DNA from 2 places in the Micromonospora sp. ATA51 genome. Region 1 is predicted to be linked to the other one. Evidence: predicted binding sites of a transcription regulator. Region 1 holds the regulator's gene; the other holds the start of a gene.
What was found. The regulator HrcA, encoded in region 1, represses chaperone genes, less so after heat shock. The targets are predictions, from matches to a motif close to GGTTNGCACNCTCNNNNNGAGNGTGCNAACC.
Positions count from the first base shown of each region.

Region 1 (18,205 bases):
GAGGCGGGTGGCGAGGACGGCGAGGGCCGCCACGCCGGCCGTGGAGGTGCGCAGCACCGACGGCCCGAGCCGGACCGGGCGGGCGCCGGCCTCGCGGAAGGCCGACAGCTCGGCCGGGGCGATGCCGCCCTCCGGGCCGACCACCAGCACGATCTCGCCCGTGGCGGGCAGGTCGGCGGTGGTCAGCCGCTCCTCGGCCTCCTCGTGCAGCACGAACGCGCCGGCCGCCCCGGCGATCCGCCGGACGACCGTCTGGGTGGACTCGTCCGGGGACCCGGCCACCACCGGCAGCCAGGCCCGGCGGGCCTGCTTGGCCGCCTCCCGGGCGGTCGCCGCCCACTTCTCCCGGGCCCGTACGCCCCGGTCGCCGCGCCACTGGGCCACCGAGCGGGACGCCGCCCAGGGCACGATCTCGTCGACCCCGACCTCGGTCATCGCCTGCACGGCCAGCTCACCCCGGTCGCCCTTGGCGATGCCCTGTACCACCACGACACGCGGGACGGACGCGTCGGTGTACCCCCGGGAGGTGACCTGGAGGTCGAGGGTGCCCCTGCCGACGGCGGTGACCACCGCGGCGGCCGTGCCACCCCGACCGTCGGCCAGCAGCAGTTCCTCGCCGACCCGCAGCCGCTGTACGTTCGCGGCGTGGTGCCCCTCGGGGCCGTCCAGCGTCAGTGCGTCACCGGTGGGCAGCGCCTCCACCAGGAACAGCGGGGCGGACACGTCAGGCGTGCCCGTTGAAGGCGTCGCGCATCCGGGAGAAGAAGCCGCCCTGCTTGGTCAGCTCGGCAACCTCCTCGCCCCGGGTCTTGGCGAAGTCGCGCAGCATCCGCTCCTGGTCGGCGTCGAGCTTGGTCGGCGTCCGCACGTCCAGGTGGACGTAGAGGTCGCCGCGGCCGGTGCCGCGCAGGTGCGGCACGCCCCGGGCGCGCAGCCGCAGCGTGCTGCCCGGCTGGGTGCCCGCCTTGACGTCGACCGTCTCCTCGCTGTCCAGCGTCTTGATGGTCAGCCGGGTGCCGAGCGCGGCGGCGGTCATCGGCACGGTGACCCGGCAGTGCAGGTCGTCGCCCTTGCGGGAGTAGACGTCGTGCGGCCGCTCGCGGATCTCCACGTACAGGTCGCCGGCGGTGCCGCCGCCCGGGCCGACCTCGCCCTGCTGGGCCAGCCGGATCCGCATGCCGTCCTCGACCCCGGCCGGGATCTTGACGGTCAGCGAGCGGCGGGTCCGCACCCGGCCGTCGCCGGCGCAGGTCGGGCAGGGGTGCGGGATGGTGGTGCCGTAGCCCTGGCAGACGGTGCACGGCCGGGCGGAGACCACCTGGCCAAGGAAGGTCCGCTGCACCGACTGCACCTCGCCCCGGCCGCCGCACGCCTCGCAGGTGGCCAGGTGGGTGCCGGCCGCGGTGCCGGCGCCGGAGCAGGTGGTGCAGAGCACGGCGGTGTCGACGGTGATCGGCGCCTCGACGCCGAACGCGGTCTCGTGCAGGTCCAGCTCCAGCCGCAGGATCGCGTCCGCGCCCGGCCGGGTCCGCGGGCGCGGCCCCCCGGGCGCCGCCCGCGGCGCCGCCGAAGAAGGCGTCCATGATGTCCTGGAAGCCGACGAACGGGCCGGCCCCGCCGGGACCACCCGGACCGCCGGCGCCCCCGCCGCCCGGCGCGAGCGGGTCGCCGCCCAGGTCGACGATCTGCCGTTTCCGGTCGTCCGAGAGGACCTCGTACGCGGCGTTGATGTCCTTGAACTTCTCCTGTGCCTCCGGGTCCGGATTGACGTCCGGGTGGAACTGCCGCGCCAGCTTGCGGTAGGCGCGCTTGATCTCGTCGTCGGAGGCCTCCCGGCTCACGCCGAGAATGCCGTAGTAGTCCCTGGCCACTGCGTTCCGTGTCCTCATGTTCGTCTCGCGTTGCGCCGGTCGGCGGCCGGAGCCGGCCGTCGGCCCTTACTGGTCAGTTCTGGGCCAGCAGCTCGCCCACGTAGCGTGCCACGGCCCGCACCGTGGCGATGGTGCCGGGGTAGTCCATCCGGGTGGGCCCGAGCACCCCGAGGCCACCGACGATGGTCGCCCCCGGTCCGTACCCGGTGCTCACCACCGAGGCGGCGCGCAGGTTGTCGATCTCGTTCTCGTCGCCGATCAGCACCCGGGTGGTGCTGGGCTCGGCCTCGCCGATCAGCTTGAGCAGCACGACCTCCTCCTCGAGCGCCTCAAGGATGGGGCGCAGCGAGCCCTGGAAGTCGAGCAGTCCACCGCGGGTGAGGTTGGCCGTCCCGGCCAGCGCGATCCGCTCCTCGTGCCGCTCCACCAGCGTCTCCAGCAGCACGGTGGAGAGCGTGGTCATGGCACCCCGCAGGTGCGGGGCCGACTCCTCGACCAGCGCCTGGACCAGCGGCGGGGTCTCCGAGAGCCGGCTGCCGACCAGCTTCTCGTTGACCAGCCGGCGCAGGTCGATGACGTCGTCGGCGGCGATCGGCGCGGGCAGCTCGACCAGCCGCTGCTCGACCCGCCCGGTATCGGCGATCATGACCAGCATCAGCCGGGTGGTGGAGATCGGCACCAGCTCCAGGTGGCGCACCGAGGAGCGGGCCAGGCTCGGGTACTGCACCACGGCGACCTGGCGGGTCAGCTGGGCCAGCAGCCGGACCGTGCGGTGCACCACGTCGTCCAGGTCGACCGCGCCGACCAGGAAGCGCTCGATGGCCCGGCGCTCGGCCGGGCTGAGCGGCTTGACCCGGGAGAGCCGGTCGACGAAGAGCCGGTAGCCGCGGTCGGTGGGCACCCGGCCCGCGCTGGTGTGCGGCTGCCGGATGTAGCCCTCCTCCTCCAGCACCGCCATGTCGTTGCGCACCGTCGCCGGGGAGACGCCCAGCTGGTGTCGCTCGACGAGGGCCTTGCTGCCGACCGGCTCCTGCGTGGCGACGTAGTCCTCGACGATCGCGCGCAGCACGGCGAGCTTGCGGTCGTCGAGACCCATCTCCCCACCTCCTGAAGCACCTCGACCCGCCGGTGGTCCGGGGCGGGCCGGGCACCTGGCACTCGACTGTAGCGAGTGCCAGTCTACGTCGGCGCCACCCCTGACGCGATGATCAGCGACGGACCACGGGGGTCCGGCCCGCCACCCAGCACGGCGCCAGAGCCGTTCAGCCGGACATCCCGGGCGATCTCGCTCTGGTGCGCCTTGCGGGCAACCCCTACCGTGACGTCCATGACTGAACCACCTCGCCCTCCCGGAGCGGGGGACGCCGGCGCTCAGCCGCCGGACCCGACCCCGCCGTCGGCACCGTACGGCTCGTCGGCGGACGAGCCACCCACCGCACCACTGTCCGGGGCGCCGGGCGCGGGCGGCTATCCCCCGCCCGGTGGCTATCCCCCGCCCTCCGGCGGCCAGCCGCCGTCGGGTGGCTACCCACCTCCGGGCGGCTATCCGCCGCCGGGCGGCGGCTATCCGACCGGCGGCGCGTACGGCGCCAGCGGCGGCTGGGCCAACAACGAGGACAAGACCTGGGCGCTGGTCGCGCACTTCGGCGGCGCGGCGGCGATGTTCGTCAGCGGCGGCGTGCTGGGCTGGCTCCCGCCGCTGGTCGCCATGCTGGCCCGGGGAAACCAGTCGCCGACGGTGCGTCAGCACGCGGTCGCGGCGCTCAACTTCCAGCTGCTCTGGTCGATCGTCGGCCTGGTCGGCTGGGTCCTGGCCTGCATCGTGATCGGGTTCCTCGCGGTCGGCGCGGCGGTCATCATCGGCGTCCTGTTCGGCATCCTCGCCGGCGTCAAGGCCAACGAGGGCCAGCTCTACCGCTATCCGATGAGCATCAGCCTGGTCAAGTGACGCCCCGCCGGCCGGCCCGCGGGTCGGCCGGGCGATCGGCGGTCAGGGCAGCAGGTCGCGGACCACCGCGTCAGCCAGCAGCCGGCCGCGCAGCGTGAGCACCGCCCGGCCGGCCGCGTACTCCGGCGCGGCCAGCAGCCCGCCGGCCAGGGCCCGCTCCGCCCCGGCCCGCCCCGCGTCGTCCAGCACGTCCAGCGGCAGCCCGGAGGCGAGCCGCAGCCGCAGCATGACGTCCTCCATGTGCGCCTCGTCGGGCGTGAGCACCTCCCGGGCCAGGCCCGGCGACCCCCCGGCGGCGAGCCGCTCGGCGTACGTCGTCGGGTGCTTGACGTTCCACCAGCGCACCCCGCCGACGTGGCTGTGCGCCCCCGGTCCGAGGCCCCACCAGTCGGCGCCGGTCCAGTAGAGCAGGTTGTGCCGGCACCGGGCCGCCGCCGAGCGGGTCCAGTTGGACACCTCGTACCAGGAGAAACCGGCCGCGTCGAGGGCGCCTCCGCGGCCAGGTAGCGGTCCGCCGCCACGTCGTCGCTCGGGTACGGCAGCTCGCCGCGCCGCATCCGCGCGGCCAGCCGGGTGCCGTCCTCCACGATCAGGGCGTACGCGCTGACGTGGTCGACCCCGGCCGCGACGACCTGCTCCAGCGAGGCGGCGAAGTCCTCGGCGCGCTCCCCCGGCGTGCCGTAGATCAGGTCCAGGTTCACGTGGTCGAACCCGGCGTCGCGCGCCTCGAGGGCGGCGGTGGTGGCCCGCCCGGCGCTGTGCTTGCGGTCCAGGATCGCCAGCACGCCCGGCGCGGCGGACTGCATGCCCAGCGAGATCCGGGTGTAGCCGGCGGCCCGCAGCGTCTTCAGCGACTCCGGCGTGACCGACTCGGGGTTGGCCTCGGTGGTCACCTCGGCGTCGGCGGCGAGCCCCCAGGTGCGGTCGATCCCCGCCAGAATGCGGGCCAGGTCGTCGGCGGGGAGCAGGGTCGGCGTGCCGCCGCCGACGAAGACGGTGTCGACCCGTCGCGGCGGCGTGTCACCGAACACCCGGCCCGCGAGGGCCAGCTCGGCCAGCACGGTGTCGGCGTACGACTCGCGGCTGGCCCCGCCGCCCAGCTCGGCCGCCGTGTACGTGTTGAAGTCGCAGTAGCCGCAGCGGCTGGCGCAGAACGGGACGTGCACGTACACGCCGAAACCGCGCGCGCCGACCGCGCGGGTGGCGGCGGCGGGCAGCGACCCGTCACGCGGGACGGATTCACCTTCTGGAAGAGCGCCGGGCATGGCAACTAGTGTGCCCGGCATGACCTCTCCGGACGCTCTCGTGCGGGTCGCCACGGCCCGTGGGGTGACCACCCTCACCCTGGACAGCCCGCACAACCGCAACGCGCTCTCCACCCCGCTGATGACCGGGCTGCTGGCCGGGCTGGCCGCGGCGGTCGCCGACGACGCGGTCCGGGCGATCGTGCTGGACCACACCGGCCCGGTCTTCTGCTCCGGCGCGGACCTGAAGGAGACCGCCGCCGCGTACGCCAGCGGGACGGTGCCGGCCGGGATGCTCGGCGACGTGCTGGTGGCGGTGCGGGAGTGCCCGAAGCCGGTGCTGGCGAAGGTGGCCGGGCCGGCGCGGGCCGGCGGGCTGGGCCTGATCGCGGCGGCCGACCTGGCGGTCTGCGCCGAGGAGGCGACCTTCGCCTTCACCGAGGTGCGGATCGGGGTGATCCCGGCGGTCATCTCGGCCACCGTGCTGCCCCGGCTGAATCCCCGGGCCGCCGCCGAGCTGTACCTGACGGGGGACACCTTCGACGCCGCCGGGCCGCCGAGATCGGTCTGGTCACCGCGGCCGTGCCGGCGGCCGGGCTGGACGCGGCGGTGGCCCGTTACTGCGACTCGCTGGTCCGGGGCGCGCCGCGGGCCCTGGCGGGCGCCAAGGAGCTGCTGCGCCGGCCGGCCCCCACCGACCTGCGCGCCGAGATCGCCGAGTTGGCCGCCCTCTCCACCGGGTACTTCCTCTCCGACGAGGGCCGGGAGGGCGTTCTCGCCTTCCGCGAGAAAAGGGACGCGGCCTGGGTGCCGACCGGGAACGCCGCCGGCTGACCACGGACGCTCGCGGTGGCCGAGTGGTGACGGAACGGGAGGCAACCGGTCGGACGACCCGGGCGGCGCTCCGGGGGACGTACGCTTGGCGGACTGTCGAACAGGAGGTGCGGGTGCGAACTCGGGCAATCGGGGCAGCCGGTGTGGTGGTGGCGGTCGTCGCCCTCCTCGGGATCTGGTTCGTGGCCCGGCACGTCGCGCCCCAGCTCCGCCTCCCGGCGGCCAGCCGCACCTGCACCGTCCAGGCCGACGGCCGGGTCGTGCTCGGCGCCGACCAGATGGCCAACGCGGCCACCATCGCGGCAATCGGCGCACAGCGCCGGATGCCCGAGCGGGCCGTGGTGGTGGCGCTGGCGACGGCGTACCAGGAGTCGCACCTGAAGAACCTCGCCCACGGCGACCGGGACTCGCTCGGCCTGTTCCAGCAGCGCCCGAGCCAGGGCTGGGGCACCGCCGAGCAGATCCAGGACCCGCGCTACGCGGCGGACCGGTTCTACGCGGCGCTGAAGAAGGTCAAGGGCTGGGAGGAGCTGCGGGTCACCGAGGCCGCCCAGCGGGTGCAGCGGTCGGCCTATCCCGAGGCGTACCAGAAGTGGGCGGACGAGTCGCAGGTCCTCACCCGCGCGCTGCTCGGCCATGCGACCGGCGCGGTGGCCTGCACGGTCGGGCCGACGCCGGCGATGCGCGGCCAGGCCGCCGCGGCCGCGCTGATCCAGGGGCTGACCCTCGACTGGGGGTTGCCGGGCGTGGCCTCCCCGACCGACCTGACCGGCCTGGCGGTGTCGGCGACGGACAGCCGCAACGGCTGGCGGTACGCCCACTGGCTGGTGTCGCACGCCGACGACCACGGCGTGAAGCGGGTCCGCTTCGGCGGCCTGGAGTGGACCGCCGAGCAGGGGACCTGGACCAAGGTGGCCGACGGGCGGGCGACCCCGACCCAGGTGCTGGCGGAGGTCTTCGCCGACACGTAGGCCGGCCAACCGGCCACGGTCAGGGGCGGCTGCCGGAGAGCCGGCGGCGGGCCTTCTCCCGGATCGCTCGGGCAGCTCCGGGGCGTCCAGCAGCCGGGGCAGCAGCGCCGGCTCCAGGCTCGTCGCCCGGAACACCTCGCCGATCGTCACCCCGTGCGCCGGGCGCGCCACCACCTCGACCGGGTCGCCGGCGCCGACCTCACCCTCCCGCAGCACCCGCAGGTACGCCCCGGGCGCGGCCCGCGCGGTGAACCGCTTGATCAGGTCGGGCATCCCCCAGAAGCCGGCGAAGGTGGTGCACGGCGTGCGGGGCTTGGTGACCTGGAGCAGTGCGTCGCCGATGGCCCACTGCTCGCCGATGACCGCCCCGGTGACGTCCACCGCGTACGTGGTCAGGTTCTCGCCGAAGCCGCCGGGCCGGATGCCCCGGCCCAGCTCGGCCGCCCACCAGTCGGCGTCCTCCTCGGCGTAGGCGTAGACGGCCTGGTCGGGCCCGCCGTGGTGGGCCCGCTCGCCGATGAAGTCGCCGGCCACCCCGTCGACCCGCAGCAGCACCGGACCGTCGACCGGCCGCTTGTCGATGCCGCTGCGACCGCTCGGGTCGCCCGCCCACTCCGCCTCGGTGACCACGCCGAGGTTCACCGCCGCCAGCCTGCCCGTCATGGCGGTGAGCCTAGTCGGGCGCGGATCGGCGGGACAGCCGGTGATCAGCCCTTGACGGCGCGGCCACCAGGCCGGAGACCATCCGGCGCTGCACCAGCAGGAAGAAGACGATCACCGGCAGGGTGAACAGCGTCGAGGCGGCCATGACCGACCCCCAGGCGGTGTCGTCCCGCCCGAAGAAGAAGGTCATCGCCACCGGCAGGGTGTACCTGTCCTGGTCGTTGATGAAGGTCAGCGCGAAGATCAGCTCGTTCCACGCGGTGATGAAGGAGAAGATGCTGGTGGCGACCAGCCCCGGGGCGACCAGCGGGAAAAGGATCCGCCGGAAGGTCTGGGCCCGGCTCGCGCCGTCGATGGCCGCGGCCTCCTCCAGTTCCTTGGGCACCGCCGCCACGAAGCCGCGCAGCATCCACACGGCGAACGGCAGCGAGAAGCCGAGGTAGGTGAGGATCAGGCTGGGCAGCGTGTTGTAGAGCCCGAGCCGCTGGATCATCAGGAAGAGCGGGATGACCAGCGCTTCCAGCGGGATCATCTGGACCACCAGCAGCAGGATCAGGAACGTGGTGCGCAGCCGGAACCGGAACCGGGCCACCGCGGTCGCCGCGAGCAGCGCGACCAGGCCGCTGAGCAGCACCGTCGCCAGCGCGACCAGGGCGCTGTTGAGGAAGAAGTCGGCGAAGGTCACGCCCGGGATCAGGTTGCCGGTGAGGATCTCCCGGTAGTGCTCCAGGGTGGGCTCCGCCGGCACCGGGCGCGGCGTGGCCGAGAAGATCTCCCGGTTCGGCTTCAGCGAGGTGGCGATCATCCAGTAGACCGGGAAGGCCGCGAAGAGCGCGACCAGCAGGCCGGCGCCGTTGAGGGCGAACTTCTTCACGACTCGTCCTCCTGCCGGAGCACCATCCGGACGTAGACACCGGTCACCACGAGCAGGATCAGGGTGAGGATGACGGCGATCGCCGCCCCGAGGCCGTACTTGGGCGGCGGTGAGAACGCCTCCGCGTACGAGTAGATGGAGAGCATGAACGTCGACCGGTCCTGGGTGCCGCCGGCCAGCACGAACTGCTGGGTGAACACCTTGAAGTCCCAGATCGTGGAGAGCACCACCAGGATGCCGAAGACCGGTCGCAGGGTCGGGAAGGTGACCGACCAGAAGACCCGCCACGGCCCGGCCCCGTCCACCCGGGCGGCCTCCTGCAGCTCGCTCGGCACGCTCTTCAGCCCGGCCAGCACGCTGACCGCGATGAACGGGAACGAGTGCCAGACCACCACCAGGGTCAGGATCGAGAAGAACAGCAGCGGATCGTTGAACCAGCCGTAGCCGGTCCAGTCGCTGCGCCCGAAGAGGGCGGTGGAGAGCCCGTCGGGAAGCTTGTTGAACAGCCAGGTGACCAGGCCACTGGTGTCGTCGAAGATCCACTTCCAGACGATGGTGCCGGTCAGCGCCGGGGTGGCCCAGGCCAGCATCACGCAGCTGGCGACGAAGGTGGCCATCCGCTTGCCGAGCCGGTTGAGCAGCAGCCCGACCAGGGTGCCGAGGATCATCGTCAGCACCACGTTGGCCGCGGCGAAGAGCACCGTGTTGCGCAGCACCGTACGGAAGAACGGGTCGCCGAGGATCTGGGCGTAGTTGTGGAACCCCACCCACGGCCACTCGCGGTCCCCGCGCAGCTGCCGGACGCTGTCCAGCTTGTAGAAGGACATGCCCACCACCTGGCCGAGGGGCCAGAGCAGCAGCACCCCGATGATCAGCAGGCAGGGCAGGAGCAGCAGGTACGGCAGGCGGTCGACGCGGCGGCCTCGCCGGCGCTCTTGGTCAGTAAGCTCACTTGCTGTTCAAGATGCCTTCCATCTCGGTGGCCGCGTCGGCGGTGGCCTTCTCGACCGTCTTCTGACCCTTGATGACCGAGCTGTTCATCGCCTGGGTCACCGTCTTGGTCCGGCTGACCTCGACCCACTTCGGGGTGAGCGGGGTCAGCTTGGTGTTCTGCATGGTGGTGGCGAACGCGGCCATCACCTTGTCGTTGGCGTAGTTGCCGCCGCCGACCAGATCCTGGTAGACCGGGAAGAAGTTGAGGCTGCTGGCGAACTCCTGGTCCTTCTGCTTGCTCAGCAGGACGGTCAGGTAGTCCCAGGCCAGGGCCTGCCGCTTGCTGTCCTTCCAGAGGGCGATGTCGGAGCCGCCCGCGAAGGCCGGGGCCGGCTTGCCGTCCGGGCCGGGGATGGGGAACGTGCCCCACACCTTCTCGATCTCCGGGTTGTCCTTCTTCATCGCGCCGCCCTGCCAGCTGCCGGCGAAGGCCATCGCCGCCTTGCCGGTGGCGAACTGGGTACGGGCGTCGACCTCGTTCCAGCCGGCGGCGGCCGGCGGGGCGACCTTGTGCACGGTCACCAGGTCGGTCCAGAACTTGACCGCCTTCTGCGCCTCCGGCGTGTTGTAGCCGGACTTCCAGGTGTCGCCCTGCTTGGTGGCGATCTCGCCGCCGGCGGCCCAGAGGAAGGAGTAGAACGGCAGCTCGGAGTTGCCCGGCAGGGCGATGCCGTAGGTGCCCGGCTTCTTCGCCTGGACGGCCTTCGCGGTGGCGACCAGCTCGTCCCAGCTCGTCGGCGGCTGCACGCCGGCCTCGGCGAACCAGTCGGTGCGGTAGTAGATGGCCCGCACGCCGGCGTACCACGGCACGCCGTACTGCTTGCCGTCGAGCTGGGCGTTCTTGACCAGGTCGGGAAGGATGTCCTTGCCCTCGGACCAGCCGTTGAACTTGTCGGTGACGTCGGCGAGGGCCTCCTGCGCCGCCCAGCCCTGGGTCTCGGTGTTGCCGAGCTCGGTGACGTCCGGCCCCTCGCCGCCGGCGAGCGCCGCCTGGAACTTCTTCGGCGCCTCGAGCCAGGGGATGTACTGGACGACCACGTCCGTCTCGGGGTGCTTCTTCTTGAATTCGGCCTCGACTCCGTCGAGGAACTTGGTCTGGGCGTCGCCGCCCTCGCCCATTATCCAGACCGTCAGCTTGCTGTTGTCCGCGGCCTTGTCGTCGTCACCCGAGCCACCGCAGCCGGCGAGCACCATCGCGGCCGAGGCCACGATGGCGGTGACCGGCGCCAGCCGCTTCCACCTGTTCACGCCCATATCTCCCTCGCGCCGTCTGGCACTAACCTTCTGCGCCGCACCTTAGTAGGAAAAAATCCTTTACGACAGGGGGTAGTCGTGCGGACCGGGCGAGGCGACCGTATCGCAGGGGGCGGGGGCGGGGGCAAGCGTGCCGGGACGGCAGGTCGCGGGCGTCCGGGGCGGCACGCACGACGCGGGCGCCGACCTTCCGGTCGGCGCCGCTTCAGCAATTCAGGGTGTGTCAGTACCGGGAGACGCTGCGGCGACGACCCACGCCGGCCACCAGGGCCACGGCGATGGCGGCGAACAGGACCTGCAGCAGCAGCTCCCGCCAGTCGATGCCGGCGGTGTCGGCGAAGCCCGAGGCGCGGGCGACGATCGTGCCGAGCAGCGCGGCGCCGACGCCGATCAGCATGTGCAGCCACATCGGCATGTTCTGACGGCCCGGTACGACCAGGCGGCCCAGAGCGCCGACGATGAGACCAACGATGAGCGCGGTGATGATGCCCCAGACGGTGAGCTCCACGGTCGCTCCTCCTTCAGTAATCGAGTCACACGCTGTCGTGTGTTTCCTGCCGTCACCGCCAATTGCCCGACCGGCCGAAAACCCAAACCGACTCGGGTGACGAAGGCATCCTGGGGGTCGAATCCGTGGAATATTTCGCGGTGCGGCCGCACCTGGACACAATGCGGAACGGGCGCGACCTGCCGGTCGCGCCGTTTCGGCAGTTCAGGCTGGGTCAGTAGCGGGAGACGCTGCGGCGACGACCCACGCCGGCCACCAGGGCCACGGCGATGGCGGCCACCACGACCTGGACCAGCAGTTCCAGCCAGTCGATACCGGCGGTCTCGGTGGCGATGCCCAGCGCCCGGGCGATGACCGTACCGAGCAGCGCGGCGCCGATACCGATCAGCATGTGCAGCCACATCGGCATGTTCTGGCGACCCGGAACGACCAGGCGGCCCAGAGCGCCGACGATGAGACCAACAACGATGGCGGTGATGATGCCCCACACGGTGAGCTCCACGGTCGCCCTCCTTCTTCAGAAGTTTCACACGGTGTCGTGTGGTTCCTGTCGTGACCGCTAAGTGCCCGAGCGACCGGAAATCCAAACCGAGTCAATCTGCCGGACGTCGTGCAAGGTCGATGTCCGGGCCGCGCGTCGGTTCGGGCAGCAGGCGACACCCCGCAGGTGGGAGCGGGTGCCGGCCGACCCGACGACGGCGTCCGGGACGGGAGAAATTCATCGACGGTACGACCACGAACGGCGGCGCCCCGCGCGGAGGACCCGGGTGCGGGTCGCTCCGGCGGGGCGCCGGCCGTGCTGGGGTGACGCGAGCGGGGCTACTTCTTGCCGGGGGCCTTGCCGTCCCCGGAGTCGGAGGAGAGCGCGGCGATGAAGGCCTCCTGCGGCACCTCCACCCGGCCGACCATCTTCATCCGCTTCTTGCCTTCCTTCTGCTTCTCCAGCAGCTTGCGCTTCCGGCTGATGTCACCGCCGTAGCACTTGGCGAGCACGTCCTTGCGGATCGCCCGGATGGTCTCCCGGGCGATCACGCGGCTGCCGATGGCGGCCTGGATCGGCACCTCGAACTGCTGGCGGGGGATCAGGTTGCGCAGCTTCGCCGCGATGGTGACGCCGTAGTTGTACGCCTTGTCCTTGTGCACGATCGCGCTGAACGCGTCCACCGGCTCGCCGTGCAGCAGGATGTCGACCTTGACCAGCTCGGAGGCCTGCTCGCCGGATGGCTCGTAGTCCAGCGAGGCGTAGCCCTTGGTGCGGCTCTTGAGCTGGTCGAAGAAGTCGAAGATGATCTCCGCGAGGGGCAGGGTGTAGCGCAGCTCCACCCGGTCCGCGGAGAGGTAGTCCATGCCGAGCAGGCTGCCCCGGCGACCCTGGCACAGCTCTATGACGGCGCCGACGTAGTCGTTCGGGGTGAGCACGGTGGCCCGGACGACGGGCTCGTACACCTCGGCGATCTTGCCGGTCGGGTACTCGCTCGGGTTGGTCACCACGATCTCCTGGCCGTCCTCGGTGATGGCCCGGTAGACCACGTTCGGCGCGGTGGAGATCAGATCGAGGTTGTACTCGCGCTCCAGCCGCTCCCGGATGATCTCCAGGTGCAGCAGGCCGAGGAAGCCGCAGCGGAAGCCGAAGCCCAGCGCCCCCGACGTCTCCGGCTCGTAGTCGAGCGCGGCATCGTTGAGCTTGAGCTTGTCCAGCGCCTCGCGCAGGTTCGGGTAGTCCGACCCGTCGATCGGGTAGAGGCCCGAGTAGACCATCGGCTTCGGGTCCTTGTAGCCGCCGAGGGCCTGGGCCGCCGGCCGCGAATTGATGGTGACGGTGTCACCCACCCGGGACTGGCGGACGTCCTTCACTCCGGTGATCAGGTAACCCACCTCGCCGACGCCGAGTGCGTCGGCCTTCACCATCTCCGGCGAGATGACGCCGATCTCCAGCAGCTCGTGCACCGCGGCGGTGGACATCATCTTGATCCGGTCGCGCGCGCTGATCCGCCCGTCAATCACCCGGACGTAGGTGACCACGCCCCGGTAGACGTCGTACACCGAGTCGAAGATCATCGCCCGGGCCGGGGCGTCGGCGTCGCCGACCGGGGGCTGGAACTGCCGGACGATCTCGTCCAGCAGGTACGGCACGCCCTCGCCGGTCTTGCCGGAGACCCTGATGCAGTCCGCCGGGTCGCCACCGATCAGGTGGGCGAGCTCCTCGGCGTACTTCTCGGGCTGGGCGGCCGGCAGGTCGATCTTGTTGAGCACCGGGATGATGCGCAGGTCGTTCTCGAGCGCCAGGTAGAGGTTGGCCAGGGTCTGCGCCTCGATGCCCTGTGCGGCGTCGACCAGCAACACGGCTCCCTCGCAGGCGGCCAGCGACCGGGACACCTCGTACGTGAAGTCGACGTGCCCCGGCGTGTCGATCATGTTGAGCACCGCGTGCTCACCGGCCCGCTCACCCTCGCGGATGGTCCACGGCATCCGGACGGCCTGGCTCTTGATCGTGATGCCGCGCTCGCGCTCGATGTCCATCCGGTCCAGGTACTGGGCACGCATCTGCCGGGGGTCGACCACGCCGGTGAGCTGCAACATCCGGTCGGCCAGGGTCGACTTCCCGTGATCGATGTGGGCGATGATGCCGAAGTTCCGGATGCGACCGGGGTCGGTGGCACCAGGAGCATTCGCGCCGGGATCGAGCTTCGGTGGCACAGCGGTCCGTTCTGGTCGGCTGACGTGAGGGGGCCGGCACGCGCCGGCCCCCTCTATCTCCCACGTCGCTCCGGACGCGGTCCGATCACTCCTGGCTGCCGTCGAAGGCCCGATCGGTCACTCCGCCGGCGGCTCGACGAAGAGGGCGGCGAGCCGGGGCAGCCGGCGACGCGCCTCCTCGTCGTCGTCGAAGTCCCAGAAGTCGTTCAGATCGGGCACCGGCACCGGGTCGCGGTCCGCCGGCAGGTCGGCCGCGGTGGCCTTCCGGTACGCCTCCCAGGGCACCGCGAGCATGTCCTCGCACTCGAACTCCTCGCCGCTGAGCGCGGCGGCCCGCACGCGGGGCAGCTCGGCGAGGGAGTCGGGGGCGGCGACCGCCCGGGCGAACACCGCCCGGCCCTGGGTCATCAGCCAGCCACGGAAGTACTCGAAGCCGTCGCCGGAGGCGCCCCCGTTGATCAGATAGGCCGCGCCCCACAGGTCCACCCGGTAGGACGCCGCGAGCACCCGCCGCTGGTGGTGGGCGTACTCGACGATGTCGTCCGGGTCCCGCTCGGCCAGCAGGGCGACCGCCCGGGCGGCGATGGCGTCGGGCTCTCCCCCGCCGCCCTCCCGGGCCCGGTCGATCAGCTGCCAGAAGTCGTCGGTCCGCATGGCTGGCAGTCTGGCAGAGCCGACCGACACCCGACCGCCGGCACGACCGGGCGGGCACCGTCGGGCAGCATGGGCGGGTGCCCGCGATCTCGCTGCCCCCGGTGCCGTACGACGCCACCGCCGTGCGCCCCGCCTGGGCGGCGCTGCCGGCCGGCCTGCGGGACGCGGTCGCGGGGCGGCTCGGCGGCCCGCCGGTCGCGGTACGGTGGCCGGCGCCGGATTCACCCGGGGCTTCGCCGCCGTGCTGGAGACCGCCGACGGCGCGCGGGCCTTCCTGAAGGCGGCCTCGCTGACCACGCAGCGGCACCTGGTCGACTGGTACGCCCACGAGGCCGCCGTCCTCGCCCGGCTCCCCGCCGGCCTGCCGGTCCCCCGGCCACGGTGGGCGCTCACCGAGGCCGGCTGGTACGCGGTCTGCCTCGACGCCGTCGACGGCGCCCCGCCCCGGCTGCCCTGGGACCCGGCCGAGCTGACCGCCACCCTCGCCGCGTACGCCGAGGTCGCGGCCGCCCTCGCCGAACCACCGGCGGAGCTGGTCAGGCTCGGGCTGCCCCGCCTCGCCGACCTGGCCCGCGACGACATCCTCTGCTGGGGCGAGGTTGCCGCCGGCCGGGAGCCGGCGCCGGAGCTGCCGCCCTGGGCCCGGCCGCGGCTGCCCGAGCTGGCCGCGCTGGAGTCCCGCCTCCCGGCGTACGCGGACGCCTCCCCCGCCGGGTCGGGCCGTTCGCCAACCGGGTTGATCCACTGCGACCTGCGGGTGGACAACGTGCTGATCGACACCGCCGGTCGGGCCTGGATCTGCGACTGGAACTGGCTCTGTCACGGGCCGGCCTGGTTCGACCTGGCCGGCCTGTTGATCACCGCGTACGCCAGCGGCCTCGCCGCGGACGAGGCGTTCGCCACCCACCCGGCGGCGGCCGGCGCGCCGCCGGACGCGCTCGACGTGACCCTGGCCGCACTGTCCGGGTACCTCCTCACCAACGCGGCCGCCGGCCCGTCCTCCGCGTCGCCGCACATCCGAGCCCACCAGCGGTGGAGCGGCGACCAGGCGCTCAGCTGGCTGGCCGCCCGGCGGAGCTGGGGCTGAGTCGTTTTGGCTCGTCCCGGCCGACCTGGTAACCTGGCTCTTCGCGCAGCGATGACGCATGCTCGTCGCGCGTGAAGCAGACCAAACCGAGCTATCAAGACGAGGCTGTCGCGTGGCGAACATCAAGTCCCAGATCAAGCGCAACCGGCAGAACGAGAAGCGCCGGCTGCGTAACAAGTCGGTCAAGTCGTCGCTGAAGACCGCCATCCGCAAGTTCAACGAGGCTGCGGAGGCCGGTGACGCCGAGAAGGCCACCGTCCTCATGCGTGACGCCGCCCGCAAGCTGGACCAGGCTGCCAGCAAGGGCGTCATCCACGCCAACCAGGCGGCGAACCGGAAGTCGGCGATCGCGAAGCGCATCGCCTCGTTCTCGGCCTGACAAGCGCCGGTAGATCTGCCGGAAGCCCCGGGCACTGACCCGGGGCTTCCGGCTGTCTGCGTCTGGGATCGCGCCCGCTGCCACCGTCCGGCTCTCGGCCGGCACGCCCTCGTCGGGCCCCGGCGCCCGGGTGCGGTCGGCTCAGCGCATCGGGTCGTGCCGGACCGGGTCGGTCCAGGTGCCGCCCTCGTCGTACCGGGCGACCTGGTCGCCGGGGCGGGCGGCCCGCAGCGTCGGGTCGGAGGCGAGGACCACCCCGGGCAGCGCGCGCGGGGCGGACGGCACGCGGGCCCGGCCGACCACCGGCTCCATCTGCCGGCGGAACCGGTCCCGTTCCTGCTCCGGCACGAGCGCCGCGGTGCGGACCACCACCTCGGCGACCATGTCGTTGAGCTTCACCATCGCCGCCACGGCGACCGGCAGCACCAGCACCGCCCACCAGCTGACCAGTTCGGCGAGGGCGAGCAGCACGGCGAGCGCGATCGAGCCCTCGAAGAAGAGGAAGCACAGCACCCCGCCGGGGTTGACGAACCGCAGCCCGAGGACCCGGGCGTACAGCGGTCGGTACCGCTCCTGGTCGGTGGGGACCGTCGCCCAGCCCGTCCGGGGGGATCGGGTCACCGGGCGCCGCCCTGCCGGGCGGCGGCGACGGAGAAGACGGCCCGCTCCAGCGCGTACGCCCGGTCGTCGGCGCCGCCCTTGACGGCCGCGTTGCACTCGGCGGCGGCGCGCATCGCCTGCACCAGGCCCTCGGGTGTCCAGCCCCGTCCCTGCCGCTGCGCCCGCTCGATCTTCCAGGCCGGCATGCCGAGGCTGCTGGCCAGCTGGTACGGGCTGCCCCGCCCGGCGGAGGCCACCCGGGCCACCGTGCGGACCCCGTCGGCGAGCGCGTCGGCGATCGGCACCGGGTCGACGCCGACGTGCAGCGCCCAGCGCAGCGCCTCCAGCGCGGCAGGCACGTCACCGACCATGGTCGCGTCGGCGACGGTGAAGCCGGTCACCTCGACCCGGCCGCGGTAGTAGCGGGCGACCGTGTCGGCCCCGATCCGGCCGTCGGTGTCGGCGATGAGCTGCGAGCAGGCGGCAGCCAGTTCCCGCATGTCGGTGCCGACGGCGGCGATGAGCGCCTCGGCCGCGTCGTCGGTGCACCGGCCGCCGCCCCGGCGGATCTCGTCCCGGACGAAGGCGACCCGCTCCCGGTGCCCCTTGAGCTTGGCCGCCGGCACCACGGTCGCACCGGCCGCGCGCAGCCCGTCGGCGAAGGCCTTCCCCTTCGCGCCGCCGAGGTGCAGCACGACGAGCTGAACCTCCGGGTCGGGGTTCTTCGCGTACGCCAGCAGCGCGGTGACCAGGTCCTTCCGGGCGTCCTGCCCGGCGTGCAGCACGAGCACCCGCCGGCCGCCGAAGAGCGACGGGCTGAGCATCTCGGCGATCTCCCCCACCGCCACGGCGCTGGCCTGGTACTCCCGGACGTCCACGTCGGGGTCGACGGCGCGCGCGTCGCGACGGCTTCGCTGACCGCTCGCGTGGCGAGCAACTCCTCGTCGCCGAGGACGAGCAGAATGGGGGGCAGGCTGGCGGGGGTCACGTCGCCCATATTCGCACGGCCCTCGACCGGATCGTGCCTGCTCATCGGCGACTGTGACGGCAGAGCCCGCACTCAGCGCGAATCCCGACATTTAAGCCGATCCACCCGCTATAGCAACAAGCCGCCTCCATTGGTCGGTCACTCCGCCGATCGTCGCCGGCCGGTCGAGGCACGCCGGCTCGCGCCGGGATGTGCGGGCTGTTGCGAGCCGGCGGGCGTGGGCGCCACGGGTGTCACGGCTGCCGCCCGGGTCGGGTGCCGCGGGCCACCACCGCCAGTCCACGCCGGTCCCGGACCACCGCGAGGTCGCCGTCGATGTCCGTCCGCAGGACGCGGGCACCGACGCGGGTCAGCCGGGCCAGCAGCCCGGGATTGGGGTGCCCGTAGTCGTTCCCGGCACCCACCGACACCAGCGCGACGGCGGGCCGGACCGCGTCGAGGAACTCCGGGTCCTGGTACGCCGAGCCGTGGTGGGCGACCTTCAGGACGTCGGCCCGGAAGGCGGCGGACGGCGACGCCTCCAGCAACGCCCGCTGCTCCTCGGTCTCGGCGTCGCCGGGCAGCAGGATCCGCACTCCGGCCACGGCGGCGGCCAGCACCAGCGAGTTGTTGTTGGGATCCGACCGGCTGCCCCGCAGCG
Region 1 is NZ_JAEVHJ010000098.1:336-18,540, reverse strand. Features, by position in the region: gene JNW87_RS17125 (16S rRNA (uracil(1498)-N(3))-methyltransferase) at 1-723, opposite strand, end outside; partial or broken gene dnaJ (molecular chaperone DnaJ) at 725-1,871, opposite strand; gene hrcA (heat-inducible transcriptional repressor HrcA) at 1,945-2,967, opposite strand; gene JNW87_RS17110 (hypothetical protein) at 3,051-3,200, opposite strand; gene JNW87_RS17105 (DUF4870 domain-containing protein) at 3,199-3,819, shown strand; partial or broken gene hemW (radical SAM family heme chaperone HemW) at 3,862-5,084, opposite strand; partial or broken gene JNW87_RS17095 (enoyl-CoA hydratase-related protein) at 5,104-5,897, shown strand; gene JNW87_RS17090 (hypothetical protein) at 6,005-6,868, shown strand; partial or broken gene JNW87_RS17085 (MOSC domain-containing protein) at 6,888-7,531, opposite strand; gene JNW87_RS17080 (carbohydrate ABC transporter permease) at 7,542-8,405, opposite strand; gene JNW87_RS17075 (carbohydrate ABC transporter permease) at 8,402-9,268, opposite strand; gene JNW87_RS17070 (sugar ABC transporter substrate-binding protein) at 9,354-10,646, opposite strand; gene JNW87_RS17065 (GlsB/YeaQ/YmgE family stress response membrane protein) at 10,876-11,160, opposite strand; gene JNW87_RS17060 (GlsB/YeaQ/YmgE family stress response membrane protein) at 11,375-11,662, opposite strand; gene lepA (translation elongation factor 4) at 11,980-13,857, opposite strand; gene JNW87_RS17050 (DUF4240 domain-containing protein) at 13,975-14,511, opposite strand; partial or broken gene JNW87_RS17045 (phosphotransferase) at 14,589-15,598, shown strand; gene rpsT (30S ribosomal protein S20) at 15,711-15,977, shown strand; gene JNW87_RS17035 (hypothetical protein) at 16,119-16,598, opposite strand; partial or broken gene holA (DNA polymerase III subunit delta) at 16,595-17,574, opposite strand; partial or broken gene JNW87_RS17025 (ComEC/Rec2 family competence protein) at 17,799-18,205, opposite strand, start outside.

Region 2 (5,439 bases), on a different contig from region 1:
TTCGCCGGCCACCCGCCCCACGGCGGGTATCCGCCGGCCGGGGGCGCGCCATGGCTGCCCGCTGCCGGGTACGACCCCCAGGATCCGCTGGTCACGCCGCCGGGGGCCGGCGTCGCCGGCTGGTTCCAGCGCGGCGCCGGCGCGCTGCGCCGGAGCTGGCGCGTCCTGCTGCCGATCATGCTGATCACTCAGGGGTTGCCGGGCATCGCGATCACGCTGTTCGCGCTGCCGTTCTACCCGCACCCCACCCTCACGGTCACCGCGCCGGGTGAGCCGCCCGCCCCGTTCCCCGCCGACTACTTCCGCGAGCTGCTCGTCTTCTTCGGAGTGGCGCTCGTGGTCGGGGTCTTCGCGCTGGCCGTCCAGTGCGTCGGCTGGGCGGCCGGCACCTGGGCGGTCACCCGGCAGGCGGCCGGCGAGCCGGTGACGGTGGGCGGCGCGCTGCGCTACGGCCTGCGGCGGGCGCCGGCGCTCTGGGGCTGGATGCTGCTCGTGTTCGCGATGGTGCTGGTCGGCACGATCTTCTGCTACCTGCCCGGGATCTATCTGATGTGCGCGCTCAGCCTGGCCGGCCCGGTGCTGCTCTTCGAGCGGGTCAACCCGATCGCCCGGTCCTTCAAGATCTTCCACGCCCGGTTGGGGCAGGTGCTCGGCCGGGTGCTCCTGGTCGGGCTGCTGGCGACGATCAGCTCGATGGTGGCCGTACCGGTGCAGATGATCATCAGCCTGGCCGGCGGGCCGGCCGGCGCCTTCGAGATCACCGCCGGCACCGTCGTGGGCTCGGTGGTCACCGTGCTGCTCTACCTGCCGGCCTGGCTGGCCTACCTGATCGGTCTCGTCGTGACGTACGCCGAGCAGCGGGCCCATGAGGGCCCGGTGAACTCCGCCCGACTCGCGGCGGAACTCGGCTGAGCGAGCCCATCGTGCTTGCACTCGGCAAGGGAGAGTGCTAAACAGGTCATTGGCACTCGCATACCGTGAGTGCCAATGGTCGGGGCGGTAGGGCCACGGCTGCGCCGGCGTCTCGATGGCGCCGGAGCGGCACATGGCCGGTCGTCGCGGGCTGTCCGGCCCGACCGAGGAGACGTCGTCGTCGCCAGGTGGCGACGTCCCCTAGGTGCGTACACCAGGCGGCCCATCCGGGGCACACACTCGGGTGGCCCGTGAGTGTCCAGGAGGACAACGCCGTATGGCCAAGATGATCGCGTTCGACGAAGAGGCGCGCCGCGGCCTCGAGCGGGGCATGAACCAGCTCGCCGACGCCGTGAAGGTGACGCTCGGCCCCAAGGGCCGCAACGTCGTGCTCGAGAAGAAGTGGGGTGCCCCCACCATCACCAACGATGGTGTGAGCATCGCCAAGGAGATCGAGCTCGAGGACCCGTACGAGAAGATCGGCGCCGAGCTGGTCAAGGAGGTCGCCAAGAAGACCGACGACGTGGCCGGTGACGGCACGACGACGGCGACCGTCCTGGCTCAGGCCCTGGTTCGCGAGGGCCTGCGCAACGTGGCCGCCGGTGCGAACCCGATGGCCCTGAAGCGGGGCATCGAGGCCGCCGTGGCCAGCGTCTCGGAGGAGCTGTCCAAGCTCGCCAAGGACGTCGAGACCAAGGAGCAGATCGCCTCCACCGCCTCCATCTCCGCCGGTGACAGCACCGTCGGTGAGATCATCGCCGAGGCGATGGACAAGGTCGGCAAGGAAGGCGTCATCACCGTCGAGGAGAGCAACACCTTCGGCCTGGAGCTCGAGCTCACCGAGGGTATGCGCTTCGACAAGGGCTACATCTCCGCGTACTTCATGACCGACCCGGAGCGTATGGAGGCCGTCTTCGACGACCCGTACCTCCTGATCGTCAACAGCAAGATCTCGTCGGTGAAGGACCTGCTCCCGATCCTGGAGAAGGTCATGCAGGGCGGCAAGCCGCTGCTGATCATCGCCGAGGACATCGAGGGCGAGGCCCTGGCGACCCTGGTCGTCAACAAGGTCCGCGGCACCTTCAAGTCGGTCGCCGTCAAGGCGCCGGGCTTCGGTGACCGCCGCAAGGCCATGCTGGCCGACATCGCCATCCTCACCGGTGGCCAGGTCATCAGCGAGGAGGTCGGCCTCAAGCTGGACGCCGTCAGCCTCGACATGCTGGGCCGCGCCCGCAAGGTCGTGGTGACCAAGGACGAGACCACCATCGTCGACGGCGCGGGTGACGCCGAGCAGATCCAGGGTCGGGTCAACCAGATCCGCGCCGAGATCGAGAAGAGCGACTCCGACTACGACCGGGAGAAGCTGCAGGAGCGCCTGGCCAAGCTGGCCGGCGGTGTTGCGGTGATCAAGGTCGGCGCGGCCACCGAGGTCGAGCTCAAGGAGCGCAAGCACCGCATCGAGGACGCCGTCCGCAACGCGAAGGCCGCCGTCGAGGAGGGCATCGTCCCGGGTGGTGGCGTCGCGCTGGTGCAGGCCGGCAAGACCGCCTTCGACAAGCTGGACCTGACCGGCGACGAGGCGACCGGCGCGCAGATCGTCAAGATCGCGCTGGACGCCCCGCTGCGGCAGATCGCCGTCAACGCCGGCCTCGAGGGTGGCGTGGTCGTCGAGCACGTCCGCAACATCGAGGCGGGCTGGGGCCTGAACGCCGCCAACGGCGAGTACGTCGACCTGCTGGCCGCGGGCATCATCGACCCGGCCAAGGTGACCCGCTCGGCGCTGCAGAACGCCGCGTCGATCGCGGCGCTCTTCCTCACCACCGAGGCCGTCGTGGCGGACAAGCCGGAGAAGACCCCGGCCGCCCCGGCTGGTCCGGGTGGCGGGGAGATGGACTTCTGAGTCCAGTTCCACCGAACGCCGAAAGGGGGCGGGCCGCGTCAGCGGTCCGTCCCCTTTCCGTCCGTCACGTCGGCAGCGGCCGCTGGTTGCGTCGTTTGTGCGTCCGGTTGTACGGCGGCCGGATCCGGACCGGCTCGTCGACCGGTTGCCGGGTCTCCTCGGCCGCCGGCGCGTCGGCGCCGGCCAGCTCCGCCAGCTGCTCGGCGTCGCCGTAGTCGAGCCGGTCGAACGGCAGTTGCCCGGGGAGTTCACCGACCGGTGGCCAGCTCGCGGGCTGGTCCTCGATCCGTTCGTCATCCGTGGTCATGGCTGCCTCCTCTACGGGCAACCGTAGGGGGCGGTCGATGACCGGCACGGGCGAATGGCATTATTGGCGTCTATATCCCTTTCGCCCTTTTAATTACCCGACCGGGTGCCCGTCGATCGCCTTCCGGTACAGGAAGAAGACCCGCTCGATCCGCGCGCCCGCGCTGCCCGAATAGAACGGCACCGGGCCCACCCAACCGATCTGCGCCGCGCCGATTCCCGCCACCGCCTGATCCCGCAGGCAGCGGCGCAGCAGCACCCCGCCGATGCCGGAGCCCTCCGCAGCCGGGGCCGTCCCCATCGGGCCGAACCAGCTCGGTCGCGCGGAGCCGTACGCCGCGAAGCCCAGGATCTCGCCGTCCCGCTCCGCCAGGTGCGCCCCGGCGTCCGGCCGCCCCACCGAGCCGGCCAGCTCGCCGTCCCACGTCCCGCCGAAGGTGCGCGGGCGAAGGCGGCCAGCGCGGCCAGGTCCGCCGGCTCGGCCCGGCGTATCGTGACGCCCTGACCGGCCAGCCGGCGTTCGGCCGCCTCCGTGGAGCGCAGCGCCGGCGAGCCCTCCGACAGGTCCGCGGTCATGTTCCACGCCGTACGGTCCTGCCGGTAGCCGAGCCGCAGCGCGGCGCAGACCGCCGGGGTGTAGCGCACGTCGACGCCCGGCCAGGCGTAGTACGGCGGATTCCCGGCCAGCAGCAGCTCGACCGCGCCCAGCCCGGCGAGCCGCCGTTCCGCCTCGGCCAGCAGGGCCCGCCCGACACCCCGGCGGCGCTCCCGCGGCGCCACCGCCACCAGGTCGACGTGCCCGAGCCGCGGGTCCCGCTGCGCGACCGACCCGACCAGCACCCCCACCAGCTCGGCCCCGCGCACCGCGCCGATCAGCAGCACCGGGCGGTCGGCCGCCGCTCGGGTGGTCAGGGTGTCCAGGATCGCCGGCGCTCGGCGGCGTCCTCGGGCAGGTCGAGCGCCTGCCGGCAGAGGTCGACGACGGCGGGCAGACGGTCAAGGTCCAGCTCGATGATCTCCGCGTCCATGGTCGCCGACCCTAGGTCATCCGGCGGCCCGGCGGCACCGTCGAATCGGCCCGGTTCCGCTCACCCGGCGCGGGCGGCCCGGACGGCGGCGTACGCGTCGACCAGGCCGGCGCCGACCAGGTCAGCGTCGCCGCCGCAGCGGCGCCCGGTCGGGTCGTCCGGGCGGACCCCGGCCGGGGTGGCGGTCTCCCGCAGGATCCGCCGGGTCCGCGCCAGGTCGCCGACCAGCGCCGGGTTCGCCGACCACATCAACGCCACCACCCCCGCCACCTGCGGGGTCGCCATCGAGGTGCCGGACAGGGTGGCGTAACCCCCACCCGGGAATGCGGACAGCACGTCCGCGCCGGGCGCGACCAGGTCCGGTTTGGCCGCCCCGCCGGCCGCCGGCCCCCGGCCCGAGAAGCGGGTGAGCTGCGCGCCCGGTCCACCGCGCCCACGGTCAGCACGTCCGGGTACGGGGCCGGCGGGTCGGCCACCGAACCGCAGTACGGGCCGGTGTTGCCGGCCGCCGCGACCACCAGGATGCCCGCCGCCGCCAGCGCGGCGGTGGCCGGCCGGAGCGCCCCGGGGTCGCAGCCCTCGATCGGCGGGCAGCCCCACGAATTGGTCAGCACGTCCGGCGCCCGGTCCGGCCGCCCGTCGGTGAACGGGTCCCCGCCGAACGGGAAGGGCGCCAGCATGAACTGCAGGCAGTCCAGGTAACGCGCCGGGCTGCCCAGGTTGCGGTCCAGGTTGACGCAGCCCACCCAGCGGGCGCCGGGGGCGACGCCGATCCCGCCCCGGCCGACCGCGCTACCCGCCGTGTGGGTGCCGTGCCCGCCCTGGTCGTTCGGGGTGCGGGTGTGCGCCCACGGGTCGTACCAGGAGTCGTCGCCGCCGCGGAAGCCGGCGGCCAGCGCCGGGTGCCGACCGTCCACCCCGGAGTCGGAGGCGCCGACCACCACGCCCGAGCCGGTCACGCCCAGCTCGGACCAGACCCGGTCGGCGCCGATCAGCGCGACGTTCCAGGCCGCCCGGCCGGCGCGGGCACCCTGCCACGAGCGGGCCGGGCCGCCGCCGGCAGCGGGCGCAGCCGCTGGCTGACCAGCACCCGGGCCACCTCGGGCCGACCGGAGAGCCAGGCCCGCACCTCCGGCCCGCCGTCCGTCTCCATGGCGTTGACCAGGTAGTACGGCGTCGGGTGCAGGCGCAGCCGGGTCAGCTCCCGGCGCAGCCCCGCCTGGGTCCGGTCGGCCGTGGCCACCAACCGCCGGTAGACCTCGGCGGCCCGGGCGTCCCGGCCGGCCCGACCGG
Region 2 is NZ_JAEVHJ010000375.1:35-5,473, forward strand. Features, by position in the region: partial or broken gene JNW87_RS33430 (hypothetical protein) at 1-912, shown strand, start outside; gene groL (chaperonin GroEL) at 1,190-2,812, shown strand; gene JNW87_RS33440 (hypothetical protein) at 2,877-3,119, opposite strand; partial or broken gene JNW87_RS33445 (GNAT family N-acetyltransferase) at 3,213-4,146, opposite strand; partial or broken gene JNW87_RS41015 (S8 family serine peptidase) at 4,207-5,439, opposite strand, start outside.
Region 2: the regulator HrcA is predicted to act here: its motif matches at 960-990, upstream of groL (chaperonin GroEL).